2 regions of the Alteromonas sp. G4i13 genome follow, and region 2 is predicted to be linked to the other one. Evidence: riboswitches for the same ligand, from Rfam matches in the RefSeq annotation. Region 2 holds a riboswitch; the other holds the start of a gene.
What was found. A riboswitch is a leader RNA that binds a small molecule or an ion and turns the genes downstream of it on or off. The one in region 2 is predicted to bind thiamine pyrophosphate.
Positions count from the first base shown of each region.

Region 1: linked by a shared signal. The riboswitch ahead of ACFI6J_RS16980 (TonB-dependent receptor) and the one ahead of thiC (phosphomethylpyrimidine synthase ThiC) in region 2 are both predicted to bind thiamine pyrophosphate.

Region 1 is NZ_JBHNYX010000040.1:32,931-42,963, forward strand. Features, by position in the region: gene ACFI6J_RS16940 (DMT family transporter) at 1-844, opposite strand, end outside; gene ACFI6J_RS16945 (hypothetical protein) at 1,073-1,369, opposite strand; gene rimI (ribosomal protein S18-alanine N-acetyltransferase) at 1,498-1,998, opposite strand; gene ACFI6J_RS16955 (alanine acetyltransferase) at 2,007-2,735, opposite strand; tRNA gene ACFI6J_RS16960 (tRNA-Trp) at 3,054-3,130, opposite strand; gene ACFI6J_RS16965 (phosphotransferase) at 3,342-4,184, opposite strand; gene pnuC (nicotinamide riboside transporter PnuC) at 4,150-4,794, opposite strand; gene ACFI6J_RS16975 (hypothetical protein) at 4,794-5,057, opposite strand; gene ACFI6J_RS16980 (TonB-dependent receptor) at 5,075-7,165, opposite strand; TPP riboswitch at 7,221-7,324, opposite strand; gene ACFI6J_RS16985 (acyl-CoA thioesterase) at 7,455-7,880, opposite strand; gene ACFI6J_RS16990 (tRNA(Met) cytidine acetyltransferase TmcA domain-containing protein) at 7,940-10,033, shown strand, end outside.
Region 2 is NZ_JBHNYX010000008.1:135,497-145,529, forward strand. Features, by position in the region: gene ACFI6J_RS05895 (uroporphyrinogen-III synthase) at 1-87, shown strand, start outside; gene ACFI6J_RS05900 (uroporphyrinogen-III C-methyltransferase) at 88-1,260, shown strand; gene ACFI6J_RS05905 (heme biosynthesis HemY N-terminal domain-containing protein) at 1,257-2,432, shown strand; TPP riboswitch at 2,544-2,655, shown strand; gene thiC (phosphomethylpyrimidine synthase ThiC) at 2,930-4,849, shown strand; gene thiE (thiamine phosphate synthase) at 4,846-6,447, shown strand; gene ACFI6J_RS05920 (HesA/MoeB/ThiF family protein) at 6,440-7,234, shown strand; gene thiS (sulfur carrier protein ThiS) at 7,231-7,440, shown strand; gene ACFI6J_RS05930 (thiazole synthase) at 7,442-8,212, shown strand; gene thiH (2-iminoacetate synthase ThiH) at 8,209-9,342, shown strand; gene ACFI6J_RS05940 (threonine/serine exporter family protein) at 9,572-10,033, shown strand, end outside.

The DNA.
Region 1 (10,033 bases), on a different contig from region 2:
CACCGGCCATAACCATAGGCAGCAGCGTTTCTTTAAGCAATATCACAGAGCTTACATAACCCACTATCGGCGTGAGTGTACTAATAAGAACAATTTTATCTGGGGGTAATTTAGGCCCCGCCGCTACCATGAGGCCAAAACCGAGACCCGTTGCCACTGGCCCAATGTACGCCAATAGTAACCAATCGCTTATATCGTAAGCCCCAAAATTAGGTGTTGGTTCAACTATCAGTGCAATAGCAAGCATGGCGAAACCTGCGATGGTAAACTGCCAGAAGACAGCTTCAATGACGCTTCCCTTCCACTTATGAAAAGACACTCTTCGAATAGCGACCGCCCACAATGCAGATGCCAGCAACATACCAAAGAGCGGTAGCCATGCGCCCGGTTGTCCCGAAGCAAATAAAATCATTGCACAGCCAATGGTAGATATACCGGTTAGAATTAATCGCTTAGAAGGCGGACGTTGCCGATACCATAGAGTGTCGATAAGCAGCATCCAAAGCGGTGTAGTGTAAATAAGAATACTGGCCGTGCCGGCAGGAATAAACTGCAGTGAGACAGTAATAAGCCCCATTGATAGGATAAACTGGAAAAAGGCAACGACAAACACCACCGAGCGATCTTTACGATTGAGCACCGGTAAACGTTTTTTGGTGATAAGTACAAACAGCGCGAGTACCGGAAGGCTTAACAAGAAGCGCAAGCACACCATCCATACAGGCCCTACAATCTCAAGCCCTAATTTCATGCCTGGCCAGTTAAGTCCTAAACACAACACCGCAACCAAAAGCATTTTAATGCCTTTTGATTGCTCTTTTTCCGCCACCGATGATGAAGACATGCGTTTTAAAAAATCCAATTACACGAACTGCGTTAAGAGAAGTTTCTACCGCCTGGTAAGCTGAATGTAGGCGGAGAATTTTGAGGGCGCAAATATAAGTGAATTAGCAAGGGATTAAAACCTTCCTGACCGTGCAAAGACGCCAATTTATCGACCAAATGGTCAACTTTTTAAAACCTTGTGGAAACTTTGCTATACGGGTGGTTAATCACTGATAAACACTATGACCTACAGGTACAATGCAACAGACAGCAGCTTCCGCTCCCCTTTTTCTATTTTGCTTACGCTGTGCATGTACTTATCTGGCCGAAAAAAGTAAATGCGGTTAAAGAGATTAAAGATGACTTTCTCTGCCCAAAATTGACCGCCGCGCTTCGGCTTTTTTAGTACTACATTAAATTTAAAGTAACGCCCGCTGCCCATAGGGTCATTATGTTCTAACACGCTATGACCCTCTTTGTAGGTAACCACATTTATAGCAAATCGTTTTGATGAGATTAAAGCCTTGTTGAGCACTTTAGCCATGCTATTTCTACCTTAGGTGAAGAGAACGTGTTCTAATTTAAACACGCACGGCTATGGTCTGGAAGCGTATGCTGAGTTCAGATAATGCTTTGATATACGCGAAACGTATATGCCTAGGATTACAAACACTAGGCTAAGGTGGGATTTGTCCACTTCATGATTTTAGCGTTTTCTTTTTGTGCGCTGTTTCCATTACTCTTGTCATGCCCGTCATCATTATTTTTTACGGTGTAATAATTTTTGCGGGTTTCTATATGCTGAAACCCCGAGCTCTCATAAAGCGCAATAGCAGTATGGTTACTTTCACGCACTTCTAGCCACATTTCACGCATTGCATTTTTTACCGATGTCTCAATGACAAAATCAACTAAAGCGCGACCTACACCCTTGCCTCTTGCGCCACTGTCTACCGCAATATCCATCAGCGTAGCTTCATCAACGACCTCAAGCATGATGGCATAGCCAACAATCTTGTCATTTTCAAAGGCAAACACCCCGTAATAGGGTTTCGTGAAACAGTCTGCGAAGGTACTTAGTTTCCAAGGCGACACTTGTGCCTCTTGATGGATAGCATGCGCAAGTTCAATGTGCTCGTTAAAGCCTTGTGGCGGTACGATTGTTAACTTCATCGACGCGACTACTGGCCGTTAGCTGAATGGTTTAATTCGCGTGCTGCGCTGATAAGCTGCGCCCACAGCTCCCGTTTTTGCACAGCTGTGAGTTTAAGCGGTGTGGCTGGCAATATAATGGCCGTTTCGGTTACCGATAGCGTACGGCCAATCATTATGGTGCTAGCCCACTGTGACGGTATACCCAACTGAACACAGGCTAGCTGTAAGTCCTTCAGCCATTGCTGTGATTTTGCTTTCTGTTCGGCACTTAACGGGATACCTTCAGGCGATACCGGCCCTTTTGCGCCAATAGACTTTGTTAAAGACTCTTGCGAGGCAACCGCATTGTCGTAAGACGGCGAAGTGTTGTGTGACTGTGAAGCACCTGTTTCGGTTTGCCCTACTTTCCCGTCATTGTGCGATGCGCCAGGTGTGGAAAGTTTTGCTGCCCCGCCGTCTTTAGGCTTAGCCTTATCTTTCGCGCTACTGCCAACATTTGCCCGCAACTGAGCAAGCCGTGATTGCTTTTCTTCTTGAGATATTGGCGTTGAAGGCGGCTTATTGGTTTGAGCGTTTTGGCTGTAGGGTAACTGTGTCGATGAACTAGTTGTACTGCCGACGTTGCGTTGTGCTGCATTGGCGTTGTTTTGTTTCGCTTGGTCTTCCTGCTTTAGCTCAGTGTAGGCGTCTTTGGTGATCCAAACAGGGATCCCCATTTCCTGTAAAACCGCCTGCTGATATGAAGTAAGAGACATTGCGTAAAAACACCTAACGTGAATAGTTCATTGTATTTGTTTAGTTTACTAAAGTTGCAGGCTTGGTTGAATAACTATCGCGTTCTTTTGCTCGGGTTGCACCTGCTGTTTAATGCTCAAGCGCTAATTCATAAGCGTTAATTCATAAGGGTTATTCGCGAATTTATAATGCCTGACCCTTGGTATAAGAGGAAATAAAGCAGCTGCAGCAAATTAAGCACTAGCAACAGAAACCAATAAAATTTAAGAATAATTGAAGAAGAATTTAACAAAGAAACGATTTAGGATTTGAACGTAAACGTTCATAAGAAGAGAAAGTGGCAGGGGTGGAGGGACTCGAACCCCCAACCATCGGTTTTGGAGACCGCTGTTCTACCAATTCGAACTACACCCCTAGCGCGCTGTGCATTATACGGATGACATTAAAAAGGTAAAGCCTTTTTATCACTACCATGCACTGCATGCTTAATTAACACGCAATGCGCTGTTTTTTCAATCGAATAACACCAAATAGGCTTTATCCATCACCTGTGTTTTGTCTTATTGCTCGCTTTTAAACCGACTTCTATGCAGCGTCACTTTTAAATGCGGAGCAGTTTATGCCAATTAGACCTTATTGGCGTTAAGCGCAGCAAACCACAGGTCATTAGTGATAGCGACAATCTCGGTGTGCAGATCAAATTTCGCTATCGCGTCGTGCTCATCGATATTCATTAGCTTGGCGTAATGCTTAACGAGCTCTCTACTTTCATTGATTTCAAGTTTATTGATAAGGCAGCAACTTGCTAAATCGAAGTAGCGGTTTCCCATGGCGGCATATTCCCAATCAATAATCTTGAGTGAGTTATCTGCGCTCAGTAATAAGTGATTAGTTAGCAAGTCATTATGACATAACACATAGTCGTCATCGTCTTGTTCACTTTTTATTACTTGTTTCCGCAATGATTGGGCTTTTAGATAAAGCTCACCGCTCATATCGAGCTGTGCAACATTAATATAATGCTGCCATCTTGATGCTAAATCTAATGGCCTAGCGGTAATGGGCAAAGAATGAATACGAGCGAGGGTGTTGGCCAGCTCAAGCATTGAAAGCGTCGCACTTTCACTGTGCTCTAGCCACTGCTCAACCCAGATGGTTTCATCATCGCTTAACCATATAGGTTGCGGCGCTACTCCCAACCTATAAAGCTGTTGCTGCAAAGCAAATTGGTGCGCACGATTAACCCCACTAAAGTCATCATCGCCCATCCATTTCACCGCTAAGTCGACAGGGTTATGATCCGATTTTGGTTGCCCACTACTTTGAAGGTTATTTGCAATCAAGGGTAACTGACTATCTGCGAGCTCTTGAACGCGGTAAACGTGATTTACCGCTCCAGCAGGGTGTGACAAAATTTTCGCACTGTCACTAAGATTAAGCGCCTTTTGCAGCGTGGCGATGATATCCAACCTGTTCACCTTGTTTTTTATATTGTACTAGCCACTGGTAATACCCAAATACCGCAAAACCAACGTAGCCTAAGAACAGGCAAGCAGATAATGCATAACCCACTTGCAGGTATAAGTATGCGGACGCTAAATTGATGAAAAACCAATAAACCCAGTTTTGCAGGATTTTATGCGCCACCATAAATGTTGTGACTACACTCAATAAATTAATGCTCGCATCTAATAGTAGGTACTCACTATTGAACTGTGAGCCTGCCACCTCAGACAGAACCCAAGCGAGCAATAACATACTCGGCACAATGAGCAAATGAGCCCAGAACGGCCAATGAAGCACTGGCTTAACATCGCCATCTTCCGCCCCTTTCGACCACTGATAATAACCGTATCCCGCCATTATCATATAAAAGAAGTTAAGCGCAGACTGAAATGGCAAAGTCACCTGCCAAAATAGCCAGGTGTAAATTGCGGTACTCACAAAAGCGCACAGCCAACACCAGCTGTTCTGTTTTGCGGCTAACAGCACATAGGCAATAGCGAGGACAACCGCTACCCACTCTAAAAGCGAAGTAGCGGCAATTTGTGAGGTAAACTCAGAAAAAAAGTTAGCCATTAAGATGATTTTCTAGATTGCATGGCATCAAAGTTTAAAAACTTAGCAACGAAAATAGCCTGCCCCACTTCTTCATGGGTCCTTTGCATTTCTTCGCCAAGTACTTTCATAACCACGCCATAGTCACCTGTAACCTGCGTGCTGGTTGAGCTTGTTGAAACTGCAATATCACTATAGCTATTTAACCTATCAATGAAATCTTGAATAGGTGGAATGTATTCGTTAACCAATGGGTACAACGACAGTTCAACCATAACTTGCATGTCTGTTTCCTTTTATTTTAAAACGCGTACTTAACAGTAACGCCAAACTGACGACCGTTACCTATTTGGTAATATGGCTCATCGAAGGCATACTCATCGCGAGGGTCGTTGCTGAAACCACCGAATCCACGGGTGTAGTACTCACGATCAAAGGCATTTTGTACCCACAGTGATGTCTGCCAATCACCGTGTAACACCACAATCTCCGAATTAACCAGCGTAGTACTTGGCGAGGTTACATCATGGCCGTCAGAAAAACGGTATTCGCTTTTGTAATCTACATCTACACGCCAGAGCATGTTATCTGTAAGTGCGTACTCACTATACAGGTTTGCGGTCCACTTAGGTGATTGAGCCTGCCTTTGCTCAGACACTTCAGTACCGTCTGCAAGCGTATACCCTTCAAAGGTAGCGCTTAGATATCCAACACTTGCATCTAGCTGCCATGCATCACTAGCAATCCAGCTAAGCTCCAGCTCGGCTCCTTTGTTTGTTCCTAAATCAGCATTATCAATAATGTCTACGAACCCTGCCGTACCGTCATCACGAGTGATAACGTCAAAATCGCTCACCTGAGTATCTTTTCTATCCATATAGAAAATTGCAGCACGAGCAATTAGGTCAGGCGTAAGTAATGGGCCCTTTACACCTATTTCGTAGTTCCAGTTATATTCTTCGTCGAAGAATCGCTGATTGTCATTCACGCGGCTGTCGGGGTTAAAGCCTGCACCTTTATATCCGCGTGAAATACTGCCGTAATAGAAGTGATTGCCCTGCGTATACTGAAGCGCGACTTTCCCGCCTACCATGGTGGTGTCGAACGCGCGAGTAAGTTGGTTGTTATCAGCGTAATCAAAATCGTAGTTTTCTACTCTTAACCCTGCTACCAGTACTAAATTTTCGTTCAAACGACTTTCAGTCTGAGCATAGATAGCGGTCGTCGTAGGCGTGTATTCACTGGCAAAGTCACTATCCAAATAAGTGTATTGACGTAGCAGCTTTTCTTCCGTGCTTTTATAAAACACGCCTATTGTCCAGTCAGTCATACCATCAAAAAGTGCGGCACTGTCAGACGACACGAAACGCATCTCGCCGGTCTGTGTTTCTACATCGCGATAATAGGCGTCAAAAGACGTGTAACCCCACGGGTGAAACCCTGTGAATGTCCAGTCTTCATCGTAGCCATAAGCAATATTGTGAGAAGCATGGGTGGCAATTAGAATAAAGTCGCCCGCTGCTGTATTGGTTGTAGAGCGCGCGCTAACAGCGTGGGTTTGGTGTTCGTCAAATCCTGGTTCATCAGACAGCGTTTTGTTGTCATTGTCTAGCGAGAATGCATCGTAACCGTTATCGATATCGTACCAGCGATAAGTAAGTGCAAGTGTGGTTCGCTCATCTACGCTGCCTTCAACGGCAAAGCGCAGTGCGGTTTCATCGATATTCGCGGTATCGCTTCTATTCAAGAACGTATTTTCTACAAAGCCATCACTGCGATTATGAACCAGCGCAACACGATAGCCCCAATCCGTGTTGATATCATCACCAGTGGCGCCTTCAATACGGTAACTCTCTTTGTTCCCAATGCGGGCTTCAACGTAGTCTGGGGCGTCGCTACCCACGTCATTACTGGAGAGTTTAACCGCTCCGGCCAATGCACCTGTGCCGTATAAGGTAGCCTGAGGTCCGCGATATACCTCTAGTTGTTTAGTATCAAAAATAAGACCTGCCGCAGCAAGGCCTGAAAAATCAAATTCATCGACGATAAAGCTTACAGAAGGATTGATAGGCTCGGCGAACTGACTACGCTCTCCAATACCGCGAATTTGCACGAAGCGGCCGCGAGACGCACCAGCTGCAAAGTTTACGTTTGGAATACTGTTTAGCACACTGTCGATATGGCTCGGCTGTCTACTGCGAAGACGCTCTTGATCTAAAATGGTCGCGCTAGCACTTAACTGGTCGAGTGTAGTTTGACGAAAATCACCAGATACGATGACGCGCTCAATATCTGATGGCGTGCTATCTGAAGTGTTACTTACATTGGTTTGTTGCGCATAGGCCGCAACGGAACTAGCAAGCAGTGAAAGTGTGAAAAGTGTTTTATACATGGGATCTCTTATTCTTATTTAAGAAAAAAGATCCGGGTCTAACGGCAGGTGATAAGGCTATATTGTGAACCATCCCTACGCCGGTATTATCCGGATCAGGTTTAAGGGTTCCCACGAATGTGGATCTCAGACCGAAAACGGACACCCCTTGGTATAGTGTTGCGCGGCTAAAACTAGCAAACTCAACTTCTGCGACGGAGTCTACCAGTTCGATACACGCCGTCAAGCAGATAAGACGTTAAGCTAACGTAAGGTTTTATATATGATATAAGGCGTTGAAAGCTTAGGGCTATTCAGCGTCAATATTCATATTTAGGCGACGTACTTCATCGTCAGTTTGTGCTTTTAAACCTTCCAACGTTTTGCCGTGTGCGGTTGGTTGACGCGTATCAGGGTCAACCTTTACGAAAACGATATCGTCTGCAAAACAGATGGTTTTCTTGGTTGCTTTGTTGCGTACCAAGCAGCTTACGGTAATAGACGTACGGCCTACAGCTTTAGTTTCTAGACCAAACTCTACGATATCACCCTGCATAGCCGGTGATTCGAAACTAATTTCACCAATATGCTTAGTTACCAAGCAATTAGTTTCTAGCTGACAAATAGCCCAAATTGCAGCTTCTTCGTCTATCCATTCTAACGCGCGGCCACCGAACAAAGAATTGGCGTAATTAAGGTCGTTTGGCATAACTAGACGCCGAGAAAGAAAGCGCATTCGAATTCCTCATAATAAATCGCTACTATAGCGTTAGATTATACCGAAAAAACTGATTCATGGCGCTAACTCAATTACGCGAATGGCTATTAGCCCCCTACTTTGAAAATAGCGGCGAAAATGGCTGCAAAAAAAGCTCTCACGCTTCACACTTATCAAACGTGACTTGCCCGCTTCACCGGAGAATGCTTGTAATATCTGGCAATGATGATTTTTGTGAAGCTGCCATACGTAGCGTTCAAGCCTTTGTAGATGAAGTTTCATCTATAAGCGTTGTGAATTTTGCTGGCGATACACTTAAGGGAAAGAACCGCAAACAAGTACTGGGGAGCGAATGTGACATTGCCACATTAGACTGTCGCGATTCATTCAAACCTGGCGACGTGATGGCAGTGGCGGGGATCGTTAAACGCAGTGGTTGTTTAATACTTATTTGCCCTGCATTGAGTGAATGGGTCAACAATATTTCGGTCTCGTTCCTGTCGGAGGGGTTTACGCTTACACAAAGTCGATACCTCGAACGCTTTATAAAGCACCTGCGTAACAACGACTACGTGGCACTTCACACTGAAGAAAAAACCACACTTCCAGATACGGCTATGTACCGCATTAGCCAAGGCGTAACGTCAAACGTCTATAGAGGCTCACTATTTAAATCAGAAGAGCAAGAGCAGGCATACAGTCGTTTATATCAAGCACACTCACTTAATAAACTAAACGCGCTGATTACCGCCCCAAGAGGCAGAGGCAAGTCATCATTATTAGGTATATTCATTGAAAGCCTAATCAGACAGGGTAAAAATGTACTATTAACCAGTGAACGCTTTGATAATGTGAAGAACGTGCTTTCACGTATTCACCAGTACGAAATAGCAGGTGTCAGAACACAACAACCATCCACCGCTAACATTCAAACCCAACTAATCCTTGGTGATAAGAATGAGGCAGCGACGTTTGGCAGTGTAAAATGGGTGCCCCCTGACAGTGCCTTGTTATATACCACAGAAGATGAAAAGTACGACGTTGTAATTGTTGATGAAGCGGCTTCAATCCCCCTCCCGGATGTATACCGGATCATAGCCAACCACAAGCAGTGGGTGCTTAGTACTACGCTTTTGGGTTATGAAGGTTCAGGCAGTGGTTTTATTCACAAACTCATCCCTAGTTTACCGCCATCAGCTATCCATTTAAGACTATCAACGCCGTTACGATGGTTCGAACATGATCCCATTGAAGCCTTTTTCAATACGACTTGTTTATTTGAGGACAGAGATGCGGCGCGCAATATTGGCGAGATTAATTTCAAAAACAGTATTAACCCACCGATAGATTACGATTTTTCCATAAGTTCGTTTAAAAGCATTTCCGAAGAGGCGCTTCAGCAAATAATGTCGCTACTTTCATTAGCCCATTATCAAACTACGCCCGATGATTTTATGCGCTTGATGGATAGCCCTGATGTACTTGTTGCCATACTTAAATTCAACGACAACGTGATAGGTGCTGCAATCATAAACGCTGAAGGTAGCGACTACCTGAACGATACCGCATTGGGGATTGCGTCTGGAAAGCGTCGTCCTAAAGGGCATTTAGGTGCACAGCGACTTGCTCTGTTGTCTGCTGATGCAAAAACAGCAACGTTTAGATATTGGCGTATTAACCGTATTGCCGTCGATACGCTTGCGCAGAGTAAGGGTATGGGCAGTTACTTGCTACAAAGAGTTAGTGATGAAGCCAAGAAGCAAAGTATTGACGCTATCTGTACTTCTTATGGAACGACACTTAAGTTAGACAGTTTTTGGACAAGAAATGGATTTGAGATTGTAGACTATGGGCGAAAGCCTAATAAAGCCAGTGGCGAAACCAGTGCACTAGCGTTATATCCTCATTCCAACAGAGCAAAAAAACTGCTTTCTGAATTGGTAGCGCTAAAAGAGAGCTTTAAATTCGATAACCAGTTAGACAACGTGCCCATTAGCATACTGACAATCTATGTAGAAAAGTTAGTACATTTTACCCAAGGCACACGCACTTTAGATGATGTTTGGCCGATATTACATAAAATTGCGCGTTATGCAGAGACTCAGCCTACACCAAGCGCAAATACTCAACTGAACAAGCCAAATAACACAATACTGTATACGCTATGGCGT
Region 2 (10,033 bases):
AGCCAAGGCATTAAAGAGGTAGCGGTTTGTCAGCGAGCCACCGATCAGGCACTCATCGCCTGGGTAAAGGATAACTGGGAGTATTGAATGGCCAACAACAATGAAAGTAGCCCACAAAAAGAGGAACTCGTGAAAGTGGAAGCTAAAAAAGACGTTATCGAATCTTCTGCCACGCACAGTGAATCAACACCATCGGGTGCTGCTAAAAAGAAATCGTCGGGAAATGGTCTACTGTGGTTTGTTGTAATCATCCTTTTCCTTATTGTGCTTGGTATGGCTGGCGCAGGTTACTGGTATTACATGCAGCAACAGTCGGCAAGCAAGGACTCTGAATCTGCACTTCAAACGACGACCTCTCAGCTAAACACTATTGAGCGTGAGCGCGCTGGTCTTGTTGCCTCTATCGACAAAGTAGCTCGCACCAACCAGACGTTAGAAAGCACGGTAGCCGAGTTAAAAGCGCAAAACGAAAAGCTGACGCTGCAAGCTGAATCGACTCTTGAACAACTAAATAATATGGAAGGTCGCCGCCCGGCAGACTGGCTCATTGCTGAAGCTGATTACTTAGTTCGCATGGCAGGCAGAAAGCTTTGGTTAGAAAACGACGTACGCACAGCAATTTTGCTGCTAGTTAACGCAGATAAACGCTTAAAGTCATTGGCCGACCCATCGGTACTTCCGGTTCGCGCAAACCTTGCAGAAGATATTCAAACCTTACAACAGCTCAACCCTGTATCACAAAGTTCCATCGCTCTCGCGCTTACGGGTATGATTGCTCAAATTGACAAATTGCCACTTGATACCTTCGAAAAACCAGAAGACGCCAATGCAGAAGACACAACCTTATCGGAGTCTGCTGACGACTGGCAAGAGAACCTTGCAAAGGTGTGGCGTTCACTGGTGAACGATTTTCTTACTATAAAAACTATTGAGGGCCCGGTTGAACCGGTGCTTTCACTAGAAGCCCAGTTCCTAGCAAAAGAGCAGCTTCGTCTGCAGCTTATGCACGCGCAAACCGCCGCGCTTCAGGGCGATGCAGGGCTTTACAACCAGTCGCTTCAATACGCTCAAACGTTAATTATTGAAAAGTTCGACACCGAAAAAAGCCAGGTAACGGGTTTTGTAGATGCACTACAAAACCTCATTGCTACCGATGTATCGCGCCCAATACCTACAGAGCTAGCGTCACAAAAACCGCTAGAGCGTTTATTGGATAGCCGCGTTAAGCAGGTGTTCGGACAAGGAGCAAGTGCACTATGAAATGGTTAGCTATTGCCCTTGCGGTATTAGCCGCATTCGTTGTTGCACTAATTGTTGGCCCAATGTTGTTAGGCGATAAGGGCTACGTACTAATATCACTGGGTAACACCGCTGTTGAAATGACGGTGATTAGCTTTTGTATTTTAGTGATAGGTGCCGTCATTGCCTGGTACGTACTATCTCGACTGGTATTGTGGGCGTTAAGCCTGATCACAGGTTCACATAAATGGTTCGGCACCTTAGGTGAGCGCAAACGTAAGCGTGCGTTTTACGACGGCTTACACGCAATGGCTGCAGGTGATTTTGATACGGCTCAAAAGGCGCTAAGCAAAACCACCAACGGCGATTTCGAAGGCGTTAACTATTTGGCGTCAGCGCAAATTGCTTTTGCCAATAACGATTTAGCCAAAGCCCGTTATTTCCTTGTTCAGGCAACTGACTTTCCAAAAGCGAAAGTAGCCGCAACGGTCATGCACGCGCGTATTGATATGGCTGAAGAAAAATACGATGCGGCATTAGAGAAACTTAACGAGCTTGACGAGCAAGAGCGTGAAAACAAGCAAGTTGTGCAGTTAAAAGCGCAAATTCTTGCCAAGCTAGGTAAATGGCAAGTACTTCAAGAGAATTTGTCAGGCTGGCGTAAAGCATTGCCCAAAGCAGACTACACTACATGGAGCCAGCGCATCGCCAAGGGTAAGTTTGCCGAAATTGCCAGCAAACAAGGCGCTGTCGAGCTTAAATCGTATTGGGAAACCCTACCTCGTAAGCTTCGTCACGACGATGCTTACCGCGCGGCCTACATTCAACAGTTGCTTGACCAAGGTATGCATGCCGACGCACAGAATTTGCTAGTTGAATGGCAAAAACGTGGCCCGAATAGCGCCCTGTTTCCGCTGTTCACGCAGCTTAATATTCCTGATGCATCGCCATCACTACGACTGCTTGAAAGCTGGATAAAGCAAGACGAAGAAAACGTGTCGCTATACTCCACGCTAGGCCAAGTTGCATTCAATTCCGGCGATGATGTGTTGGCGGAAAAAGCCCTGCTTAAAGCCACTAAAATGAAGTCGCGCAAAGAAGACTTATTGCTGCTGTCTGCAATTAGCGAACGCAAGCACGACACAGCCACTGCACTTCAGCTTTACAAGGAAGGTCAGCAGCTAGCAAGCTAGATGAATATTCATTTAGCTTTCTGGTAGTACTTGTATTACCCGTAAAATTGAAGATATAGTAAAAAGGAATTCTCAATTCGGGTTGTTTCAACCACAACCCGAATTGACTTAAACAACTTGTCGGAGTGCTTCACTGTTAATCCAGTAAGCTGAGACCGCGAAAGTGGGATCCGTAGAACCTGATCAGGCTAATACCTGCGAAGGGAACAAGAAAATACAATGTGCACAATGTTAAATCGTGATTTAGCGTTGTGAAGCGAAGTTGTTTTGCTGTTGATGATACAAACACACCCATTACGGTGCTGCTCGTCACTCAAGGTAAACTGTTTAAGTTTATCGCCAAGTCATCATCAACGGTGTAAAGGGCTGCAATCACCAGAACCTTTACCAACAATCTCGCTAAAGTAACGGGATTATCCCCTTCTACACTTACACTTTGTATTCTCCTTCACTCCTGACAAGCATTTTTAGAACCTAAATTTACAAGGTAAAATGCTATGTCGAACAGACGCGAACAGCGCCAACAAGCACAACAAGCACAACAATTCATTAATGAACTTGCGGGCGAAGCTTACCCAAATTCAACACGCCACTACGAGTGTGGCAGCCGTGACGATATTCGTGTGGCCATGCGCCTTATTCACCAACACGACAGTTTAGTGGGTGGAACAGAAGACAACCCTATTTTAGAACCAAATCCGCCAATTCCTGTTTACGACACTTCAGGCCCCTACGGCGACCCACAAGAAAACATAGATGTGCACAAAGGCCTAGCTCCGCTTCGCCAAAAGTGGATTGAAGAGCGTAGCGATACCCTTGAATTAGAGGGCGTTTCGTCAAGCTTTGCAAAAGAGCGTGAAAACGACATATTTACCGAAGACTTCCGCTTTATTCGCAGCCGCAAACCACTAAAAGCAAAAGCAGGCAAAAACGTTACCCAGCTTCACTACGCAAGGCAGGGCATCATTACCCCTGAAATGGAATACATTGCCATTCGCGAGAATATGGGGCGCCAAGCCATTAAAGATGCCGAACTGACGCAGCAGCACAAAGGCGAACACTTTGGTGCGAATTTACCCGATACCATCACGCCTGAATTTGTACGCCAGGAAGTGGCCGCAGGCCGCGCCATTATTCCATGCAACATCAATCACCCCGAGTTAGAACCAATGATTATAGGGCGTAACTTTCTAGTAAAGATTAACGCAAACATTGGTAATTCAGCAGTAACCTCGTCTATTGAAGAAGAGGTAGAAAAGCTGGTGTGGTCAACGCGCTGGGGCGCCGATACCATCATGGATTTATCTACCGGCAGAAACATTCACGAAACCCGAGAGTGGCTGCTGCGAAACAGTCCAGTTCCTCTTGGCACCGTCCCCATTTATCAAGCGCTAGAAAAAGTAAACGGTGTAGCCGAAGATCTAACGTGGGACATGTTTAAAGACACCCTAATTGAGCAAGCCGAACAAGGCGTAGACTACTTCACCATTCACGCTGGCGTGCTGCTTGAGTACGTACACCTTACCGCAAAGCGGGTAACCGGCATTGTATCGCGCGGCGGTTCGATAATGGCAAAGTGGTGCTTAAGCCACCACCAACAAAGCTTTCTGTATGAGCACTTTCACGATATTTGCGAAATTTGCGCTAAGTACGATGTTGCGCTGTCGCTAGGTGATGGCCTGCGCCCTGGTAGCGTAGCTGACGCTAACGACGACGCGCAATTCTCTGAATTACGTACCCTTGGAGAGCTGACGAAAATTGCATGGGAGTACGATGTTCAGGTAATGATTGAAGGCCCGGGACATGTGCCAATGCATATGATTAAAGCGAACATGGAAGAGCAGCTTAAGCACTGCCACGAAGCACCGTTTTATACCCTTGGCCCCCTCACCACCGATATCGCTCCTGGCTATGATCACTTCACTTCAGGTATAGGTGCCGCCATGATTGGTTGGTATGGCTGCGCAATGCTGTGCTATGTAACACCTAAAGAGCATTTAGGCCTACCTAACAAAGAAGACGTTAAACAGGGGCTGATCACCTACAAAATTGCAGCCCACGCTGCCGACTTGGCAAAAGGCCACCCAGGTGCACAAATTCGCGACAACGCCATGTCGAAAGCTCGCTTTGAATTCAGATGGGAAGACCAGTTCAATTTAGCTCTCGACCCTCATACCGCGCGCGCTTATCACGATGAAACCTTGCCGCAGGCGTCTGGCAAAGTTGCGCATTTCTGCTCTATGTGCGGCCCTAAATTTTGCAGTATGAAAATTTCTCAGGAAGTGCGCGATGTGGCTAAACAAGCAGAGCAGCAAAAGTTTGAGAAAGAAAAAGGTATGAAAGAGATGGCCCAGGCATTCAACCAGTCTGGCGCAGAGCTTTATCACACTGCAGATAGCAAGGTAGAGCTACCATGATGGCGAAAGCGTCCATAAGCCCTGCATCCAACAACCTCACCACTGCACTTCCTGTGGTGTGGTGTGTGGGAGGTGTTGACTGTAGCGGTGGTGCGGGCGTTACCCGCGACGCCATTACATTGGCCGATCTGAACATCCATGCTTGTGTGCTCACTACACAGCTTACCGTGCAGTCCAACTCAATCATGCTTAGTAAGGAAAGCATGTGCGCGTCGGCATTGAATCAACAGTGGCAGGTGCTGTTTGAAGATACCCCACCACGCGCTATTAAAATTGGCGCTATTGCTAATGATGAGCAAGCGCTGTTGTTGTGTGCACGTATTCAAAAAACATCTAACCCTCGCCCCTTCGTTGTATGGGACCCTGTGCTGTCTACCTCGTCAGGTGGCGTGCTGAGTGAGTTAAGCGAAAGCGTAGTTGACGAACTGTTGAATACGGTAGATATCGTTACGCCAAATATCGATGAGCTTGCGTGGCTCACCCATTTGCCTGTTGTCGATGAAGCGAGCTTGCTAACTGCAATCAATCGGCTAAGGGGTAAAGGCGCAAAGAGCGTTTACGTTAAGGGCGGTCACGCCCACTGGCAAAAAAACGTGAGCGATATTTTTGTTTGCGCCTCTCACACTCTTCGTTTTAGCCAGCCGAAATACGCTAACGGCAACCTTCGCGGCACAGGCTGCATGTTAGCCAGCGCATTAGCGGCATTCATTGTGCACGACTACTGCATTGAAGACGCACTTACTCTTGCTAATGCTTACGTCAGCGAAGTTCGCAACCATACACTACCAAAGCAATGCGCAGCGGCTAACGCAAACGCCATAAGTAACGAATTAACCGCCTACTTTGCACGAACCAACGGCTTTCCCGCAAAACCAGAGAGCTTTCCGCTGGTGACCTTTCAGCAACGTGGCGCCACTGCTAATGAAAAAGAGCGGGATAAGGATACCCTTCTTGAAGCCTCGTCTTGTAAAGAAGCTCATTTTCCTGCACTTACTCATACTCATTTAGGCATCTACCCTGTAGTGGATAGTGTGCAATGGATAGCCCGCCTCTGGCCAACGGGCGTAAAAATCATGCAGCTGCGGGTTAAGCAAGGCTCCCAAGAAGACATTCGTCAGCAAATAAAAGAGGCAATAGAATTGGTGAAACACACCGACTGCCAATTATTCATTAATGACTATTGGGAGCTGGCCATAGAACTCGGGGCTTACGGTGTGCACTTGGGGCAAGAGGATATCGACACCGCAGACCTAAACGCCATCCGCAGTGCGGGTTTACGGCTTGGAATATCGACGCACGGCTTCGCTGAAATTCAACGTGTTCGCGCTTTAAACCCGACTTACATTGCCCTTGGTCATATCTTCCCCACCAATACCAAAGACATGCCTTCGAAGCCCCAAGGTGTAGCACGTTTAGAAAAGTATGTGCAGCTTTGCGATGGCATTCCCACCGTTGCTATTGGTGGTATTAACTTATCGCGCATAGGCGATGTAGCTAAAACCGGCGTTAACGGCATTGCTGTGGTAAGTGCAATCACTCAGGCAGCACACCCGCTAAAAGCCTACCAAGCATTGGTTCAGGAGGCTGGGTTTGCTTAGTCATTCAGCTACTCATTCACTTAGTCACTCAGTGGGCCAGCAGTTAGCGCATCAGGATATACGTCGCTACAGCAGACAACTTTTACTCGATTGCATCGATCACGACGGACAGCTTAATTTGGCGAGTGCACACGCTGTTATCGTTGGCTTAGGTGGATTGGGCAGCTTAACCGCGCGCTATTTAGCAGGCGCAGGCGTGGGCAACATTACACTTATAGATGGTGACACCGTCGACATTAGTAATTTGCAGCGCCAGATAAGCTACAACGAAATGCACCTAGGCGAGCTTAAAGCCAAGTCGCTTTACAATGAGTTGCGTAAAGTGAACTCGCATTTAAACATACAGTTTAAAAGCTTATTTGCTGATAGTAACAACTTACCAACCTTGATTGCATCAGCCACCTGCGTACTGGATTGTACCGACAACCTGACGGTACGAAGACAGATAAACCTGGCGTCATTTCGCGCCTCTATTCCGCTTTTTATTGCCGCAGCCAGTGGGCTTACCTGGCAAGCGCTGAACTTGCCTCAAAACTCAGCCACCTGCGGTTGCTACGAGTGTTTAGTGAATAATGTTGCCGTACGCGAAGATTGCGTTAGCAAAGGTGTACTGGGCCCCGTAGTAGGCATGGCAGCATGCCACCAAGCTACCCAAGCCTTGTTATTTCTGGCAAGAGGCTTCGATGCCGATATTAAATGGGGCCACTACGTAAACGCCCATGCAGGCCAAGGCACGCTGCAAAGTTTCAAGCTTTCCCCCTCTTCTTCTTGTGAGGTATGCCAATGACCCAAATTAACATTAACGTGAACAATCAACCAATGAGCGTGATTTCTCCTATATCACTTAGTGAATTAATTGCCCTTAAACAATTGAAAGACGAAGGCACTGCCGTTGCCAAGAATGCCGCCATTATCAGCAAGCAAGAATGGCCGACGACGTATTTAAGTAACAACGATACCGTGGATATATTTACCCTAGTGGCAGGAGGCTAAAATGCTAACACTCGCAAATCACACCTTCCCTTCCCGCCTGTTAACTGGCACTGGCAAATTTAGTAACCCAGACACCATGAAAAGCGCGGTACAGGCAGCCAAGAGCAGCATGGTGACCTTGGCAATGAAGCGTGTCGCCAGCCATAGCTCACAAGATGAAACGCTTTCGGCATTAAAAGCATTGGGCGTTACGCTTTTGCCGAATACGTCGGGAGCTAAGAACGCTAAAGAAGCCATATTCGCCGCTGAACTTGCTTATGAAGCATTAGGTAGCCCTTGGGTGAAGCTGGAAATTCATCCAGACCAACGCTACTTGTTGCCCGACCCCATCGAAACCCTGCTTGCCGCAGAGGCACTGGTTAAAAAAGGGTTTCACGTTTTGCCTTACTGCGGAGCAGACCCCGTTTTATGTAAACGCTTAGAAGAGGTAGGCTGCGCTGCCGTTATGCCATTGGGCGCGCCTATTGGCAGTAATCAGGGTTTACAAACCAAACCCTTTTTGCAAATTATTGTTGAGCAAGCGTCGATACCCGTCATTGTAGATGCAGGCATTGGTAAGCCAAGCGAAGCTATGGCGGCCATGGAACTGGGAGTAGACGCGGTACTGGTAAATACGGCCATCGCCACGGCTAAGGACCCAGTTGCTATGGCAGCAGCTTTCGCAAGCGCCGTAGAAACGGGGCGAAAAGCCTTTGAAGCTGGACTTGGTGCTACCAGCAGTTTTGCCCAAGCCTCTAGCCCGCTTACCGCCTTTTTGGAGCCGGCGGTATGAAGGTAGCGCAGGCATTAATGCAGCAAGACTTGTCGCATGTGGCTATGTCGATAAACAGCAAAACAGCAGGCGACGTAGAACGAGCGCTAGGTAAAGATACACTTTCTTTAGACGACTTCATGGCACTGATCTCTCCCGCTGGCGCTAAGTACTTAGAAGCCATGGCCTATCGCGCTAAAGCAATGACTCGCCATCGCTTTGGCAATACCATGCAGCTGTTTGTGCCTTTGTATTTGTCAAACTTGTGTGCCAACGAATGTACCTATTGCGGCTTTACCATGAGCAACAAAATAAAGCGCAAAACCCTGTCTATAAGCGAAGTATTGACCGAAATTGAAGCCATCAAAGATTTAGGCTTTTCACAGGTATTGCTGGTTACTGGCGAACATGAAACCAAAGTGGGGATGGAATATTTTGAGCAAACACTAAGCGCCATTCGCGAAAAGGTGAGCTACCTTATGATGGAGGTACAACCTTTAAAGCGTGAGCAATATGAAACCTTGAAGCACCTGGGCTTAGACGCAGTGTTAGTGTATCAAGAAACCTACTCACCGCAGCACTACACTAATTACCACACTCGAGGTAAAAAACAGGACTTTTTATGGCGCTTAGAAGCCTCCGATCGCATAGGAAAAGCCGGCATTGATAAAATAGGCATTGGCGCACTACTGGGTTTAGGCGACTGGCGGGTTGATAGCGCCATGACCGCCCTTCACGGCAAGTTAATACAGCAACACTACTGGCAAAGCCGTGTATCCATTGCTTTTCCGCGCCTTCGTAGCTGTGAAGGTAACAGCACCGGGGGCAATGCCCACACCAACAGTAAACTCCCTAACGAGCGAGATCTGCTGCAGCTAATATGCGCCCACCGCATTTTTAACCCGCAAGCAGAACTCTCGCTGTCTACCCGAGAGTCGGCGGTATTTCGGGATGGCGTAATGCCGCTTGGCATAACGTCTATGAGTGCAGCCTCGCAAACACAGCCTGGCGGTTACAGCGCCCCATCGAAAGCGTTAAATCAATTCGATATTGACGACAACCGATCTGTATCAGATGTCGTGAGCGCACTTTCAATGAAAGGATTGGAGCCCGTATGGAAAGACTGGATGCCGTTTACAGAACGTGTTTAAGCGCAAAAATACCTGTATTTTTCGTTTGGAGACTCGCGCTAAAAGAGCGCACTTTTAATGGATTAATCGATTAGTTTTTGTAAGGGAAAATAAGAGAAAATTTGTTTTGCTTTCGTGCAAAACCCTCCGTACAATCCGCCCAAATTTTAGCCAGACACTTTACCTATGCGTCTGGCTTTTTTGTCTCATTTATCTCATATTAGATTTATCAAAACTAAAGGGCAGTGCGTTGGATACCGTTGAATTTATTCAAATTCGTAGATTTATAGTGAAGCTAGGCAAAATGCTGCACAAGTACGGTACCCCTGCGTTCCGTCTTGAAGCTTACCTAGGTGAAGTCGCTAAGTATTTAGGCGTACACGCTTCATTTATTTCAACGCCAACTTCACTGACTTTTGTTATCTGGAGTGACCGTCACGAAGACGAATATAACCACGCTGCGCGTTTGCTTCCTGGTGAACTAGACATGAACGCGTTGTCGCTCACCGATGAATTGGCCAGTGAACTGCTGTCGGGCAAATTAACCTTAAGTGAAGCTGACAAGCGCTTAAATGAAATAGATGCCATGGGCAGCCCTTATGGTAAATGGGTTACAGGCGTTGCCTTTGCTATGGCCACCGGCGCGTTTGCTATGCTAATGGGTGCGAGCTGGAGTGAAATTGGCTGGTCGGGTGCCTTGGGTATTGTGGCT